DNA from 2 places in the Paraburkholderia sp. MM6662-R1 genome. Region 2 is predicted to be linked to the other one. Evidence: riboswitches for the same ligand, from Rfam matches in the RefSeq annotation. Region 2 holds a riboswitch; the other holds the start of a gene.
What was found. Region 2 has a riboswitch for glycine ahead of gcvT (glycine cleavage system aminomethyltransferase GcvT). Riboswitches for the same ligand answer to the same signal wherever they lie in the genome.

Region 1: linked by a shared signal. The riboswitch ahead of OKW39_RS43505 (D-amino acid dehydrogenase) and the one ahead of gcvT (glycine cleavage system aminomethyltransferase GcvT) in region 2 are both predicted to bind glycine.

Annotation. Positions count from the first base shown of each region.
Region 1 covers NZ_JBNDLV010000005.1:133,182-135,576, forward strand. Annotated here, with positions in the region: gene OKW39_RS43500 (glycine C-acetyltransferase) at 1-292, shown strand, start outside; gene OKW39_RS43505 (D-amino acid dehydrogenase) at 369-1,571, opposite strand; glycine riboswitch at 1,718-1,807, opposite strand; gene argE (acetylornithine deacetylase) at 1,901-2,395, opposite strand, start outside.
Region 2 covers NZ_JBNDLV010000001.1:2,635,936-2,638,330, reverse strand. Annotated here, with positions in the region: gene OKW39_RS12375 (oxidoreductase) at 1-402, shown strand, start outside; gene OKW39_RS12370 (hypothetical protein) at 622-972, shown strand; glycine riboswitch at 1,191-1,292, shown strand; glycine riboswitch at 1,314-1,473, shown strand; gene gcvT (glycine cleavage system aminomethyltransferase GcvT) at 1,554-2,395, shown strand, end outside.

The DNA.
Region 1 (2,395 bases), on a different contig from region 2:
GCGAAAGAATCTGGTTGAGCGAACGCTGCAGCTACGATTGGGACTAAAAGAACTTGGATACACCGTCTCCGGAACCAATCATCCGATTGTGCCGGTGATCACGGGAGACGCCGCCGTCGCGGTGCGCGTTGCCGATCATCTCAGGTCGCTTGGGATCCTAGTCGTTCCATTCTCTTATCCGGTTGTGCCGAATGGCGCTGCCCGCATTCGAATGCAGGTCAGCGCCGCGCATTCGGAGCAGGATATCGAGCGCGTCATCGCCGCATTCAAATCAGCGCAGTCTTTACTGTAAGTGAGCGGACTGAGCAGTATATAGAGCGTTACTTCTCAACACCGGCCGGCTTCACAGCCGGCCGTTCCCATTGTCTCTATCTATCAATTGCTTGAGCCACCGTCTCAGCGGTCGCAGCCGATAGGGTCCATCCCAAGTGCCCATGACCGGTATTGTAGAAGACGCCTGGACGCTGCCCCCGTCCGACCCGCGGCAACATACTAGGCATCATAGGTCTGAGGCCCGCCCATGGAATCACGCTGGAAGTGGAGACGCCGGGAAAATGCCGTCGAGTCCACTCCACAAGCGGGGCCACGCGATCTGCACGAATGTCGCGATTCATTCCATTGAACTCTGCAGTTCCGGCAACGCGCAATCGAGTCGGACCGAGTCGACTGGTAACAATCTTTGCCCGGTCATCGAGCAAGCTGACCCATGGAGCGGAGCTTTGACTCTGTTCATCTTCTAGATTGACAGTGATTGAATATCCTTTGACCGGATAGATGTTCACTCGATCACCCAACATCGAGGCAAACGCCCGGCTTGCCACCCCTGCACAGATGACCATAGCGTCGAAGACCTGCTCGCCCTGCTCCAAGGAAATAACGATCTTGTCGTGACTGTCATGCGCTATTGAACGGACCAGCGCCTCGTACTTGAACACGACCCCTTGCCGTTCGCAAGCTGCGGATAATCCGCGCACAAACTTATGGATGTCGCCGGTCGAATCGGATTCGGTAAAAAACCCCCCGTAAAACTCGCCTGAAAGACTCGGTTCAATAGAAGCGATTTCTTCAGGGGACACCGGATTTCTGACTAAGCCACCTTCGCGCAGTATCTCGTTCACGCGCGCAGCTGCGTCGAACTCCTTACGCGTTCCGTAGACATGGAGTATGCCCCGACGCTCAAGGTCGAACTCGATGCCTTCTCGCTCGGCAATGCTGAAAAAAGGATCACGCGCAGCAATTGCGAGTCGGACAGTTTCGATAGTGTTTTCCTTGTACCGAGGAATCTGACGTACAAACTCGCCGATCCAACTGTACTTGTGCCAGCTTGGTTTCGGATTGAGGAGGAGGGGAGCGTCACGATCTAACATCCAGCGGATGCCTTTCAATATCGTTGCGCTGCTGTTCCAGACTTCCGCATTGCATGCGGAAAGTTGGCCGCCATTGGCGAACGAGGTCTCCATAGCCACATAGCGGTGACGTTCGAAGACGGTGACTTGATGACCGCGTTGCAAAAGCGAATACGCGGTGGTGACGCCAGTAACGCCGGCGCCGATGATAGCAATACGTGACATGGTTTTCCCAGATGGTTTAGAACGCCGGCCACTGATTTGTGGTTGGCTCAATGCACCATCTGTTCATGTACCTGAGAGTTTCGCCATTACTCAATCGAACAATGGCTCCCCTTCGGTGGGCGCGCGCAGCGCCGCTCTCCAGATGCTCCAACAGCACGGTCCTTTTCGCCTGAGAGTTTCCGGGGCGGTTGCTCCGTCGGCGCCGTCTTGAAGACGAACTCTTCCATACTGCATGTTGGAACTTGTCTACGTTACATCAGTGCAAATATTCCTGCAATGTTTGTTATCCTGAATACAAGTCTAAGACGCCCATATCGAACTACTCAAAGTCATGCCGAAGTGCGTTTGCAAAAGTAACTAATGAGGTTGTTCAGGAAGACCTCGCAGGAGCGAAGTTGTTCAAGAGATATGAACTCGTTTGCTTTATGTGCATGCGAAATGCTTCCCGGCCCGCAAATGAGTGTGGGGATTTGTGCCTTCGAAAAGAACCCGGCCTCCGTGCCATACGCCACTTTCCGAGGCACAAAATCTTGCTGCAACTGTCTGACGACTTTCGTGAGTTGAGCCTCATCGGGAGCCTCGAATGCTGGCACGTCAGCGATACGCGAGAACTCAATGTTGCACGCTTGGTTCTCTTCTTTCATTTGGGGAAGTACGGATTGGTACGCGTACTCTCTCACTCGCTGAAAACAGTCGTCTGGATCTACACCGGGTAAGGTACGGAACTCGAAGCTTAGCTCGCACGTATCGGGAACAGTGTTGGTCGCGATGCCACCCGATATCAACCCTGTCTGTGCGGTGGAGTAGGGAACATCGAATGCATT
Region 2 (2,395 bases):
GGCTATGACGAGTTCGAGGTCGTGCTGCACGCAAGCGCGCTGACCGCGTTGCCGGGAGCGCGCTTTTCGATCCACGGCACGCGCGGCAGCTACGTGAAGTACGGCCTCGACACCCAGGAAGATCAGCTGAAAGCGGGCCTGCGCCCCGGCGACGCAGGCTTCGGCGCCGGCAACAGCCCCGGCGTGCTGCGCGTGCTCGAAGGCGACGAGGAAGTCGAGTGCGAATTGCCGACCCGAAACGGCGAGTACGCAGGCTTCTATATTGCGTTGGCCGACGCGATCCAGAACCGCGTCGCATTTCCGATCAGCACGCGCGACGCGGTCGACGTGATGACGATCATCGACCTGGCCGCGCGCAGTTCCGAGCAGGGTGTGCGACTGCCGTTCGAGCGCATTCGCTGAACCCCGCCCCGCTGTGCGTCGACACCGCGCCACCACGATCTGTGTACCAAAAACGGGACCGCCTTTAGCGCCGCGAAGGCTGTCGGCGCTGGCTTTCCTGACGTTCCGAAAAAGGAACATAACGTTACAAATTCGCCCGCTGCAGAGTCAGCGGGCATTCTTCGTCAGCCGTTGCTAGTGAGGTAGCAACCCAACACGACAACGACTCCGGGAGAATCCATGTCTCGAATCATCCGTGCCCTTGTTGCATGCGCGCTGCTCGGCTCCGTCGCCGCCTGCGTGGTAACGCCCCCGCCGACGCCGCATCCGGGCCCGACTCCCCAGCAGATCGCGGACCAGCGTCTGCATCAGGTCGACGGCCGCATCGACAATCTCGCGCACCGTATTGATAACCGCGTGAATCAGGGCTATTACCCGCCGCCGCAAGGCGCCGCGCTGCATCATCGTCTCGAGACGATTCGCCAGGAAGCGCATGACATGGCCGCCCAGCATGGCGGCGGTTTGTCCGCGGAAGAACAGCGCGTGCTGAATCAGGAACTGGACAATGCGGCTCATGCGATCGGCGAGTGAGTCAGCGAGCAAGTGGGCAAACCGAATCGGCAAACGAGCCACCAGGTGAGCCCCCACTACCGCTCATCGTGCGGTCACGGATGGCACCGGGAGAAGCAACTGAAAAGCGCGGGCACCACGGTCCGCGCTTTCTTTTTGACGCCCCCGAACAGCCACAGCCGGCCCCACACCGCTCCCGGGCCTTTATTTGACAAGCCCCGGCCCGTCGCGTAAATTCGCCGCACGCGTCGGGAGAGCGTGCTGGCAGGCGAAAAATCGCAGGCCGCGCCGCCGAAGGGGCACACCCGCAAACTCTCAGGCAAAAGGACCGACCGCGTCGAAAAACCCGTCTTCCGGCGGCTTTTTCGCACTCTGGAGAGCGGCAGTAGCCATCCGCGCGCACCTCGTGCACCGCAGGCAGGCTGCCCACCGAAGGGGCGCGCGTTTCACCGTGACGAATCGAGCTCATTGAGCCGGTCGCGGCGGCGCAATCTCTCAGGTATCGAGGACAGAGGGGTCATGCAGAACCACGCTCGCAGGCACACGGCCGCGAGGCAGTGCGCCGCATGGCCTTTTTTGTTTCGCGAGATGCCCGAGGCCCCATGACCGAACTCAAACACACCCCGCTCCACGCCGCTCACCGCGCGCTCAATGCTCGCATGGTCGACTTCGGCGGCTGGGACATGCCCGTCAACTACGGCTCGCAGATCGAGGAACATCGCGCGGTGCGTACCGACGCCGGCATGTTCGACGTGTCCCACATGTGCGTGGTCGACTTCACCGGCGAGCGCGTCCGCGCGTTCTTCGAATACGCGCTCGCGAACAACGTCGCGAAGCTGCAAACGCCGGGCCGCGCGCTCTACTCCTGCATGCTGAATCCGAACGGCGGCGTGATCGACGACCTGATCGTCTATTACTTCGCCGAAGACCACTTCCGCGTGGTCGTCAACGCCGGCACCGCCGACAAAGACATCGCCTGGTTCGGCCAGCTCAACGCGGGCGGCTTCGGTCTCACCATCACGCCGCGCCGCGATCTGGCGATCGTCGCCGTGCAAGGCCCGAACGCACGCGAAAAGGCCTGGCAAACCGTGCCGGCCGCGCGCGCCGCGACTGAAACGCTGAAGCCGTTCAACGCCGCGCGCGTCGACGGCACGCCGTTCGGCGAGCTGACCGTCGCGCGCACCGGCTATACCGGTGAAGACGGCTTCGAGATCATCGTGCCGGCTACCCACGTCGAAGCGCTGTGGAATGCGCTCGCGGCCCACGGCGTGCGCCCGGCCGGTCTCGGCGCGCGCGATACGCTGCGCCTCGAAGCCGGCATGAACCTGTACGGCCAGGACATGGACGACAATGTCTCGCCGCTCGACGCGGGCCTCGCATGGACCGTCGACCTGGCCTCGCCGCGCGAGTTCGTCGGCAAGAGCAGCCTCGAAGCCGACGGCTC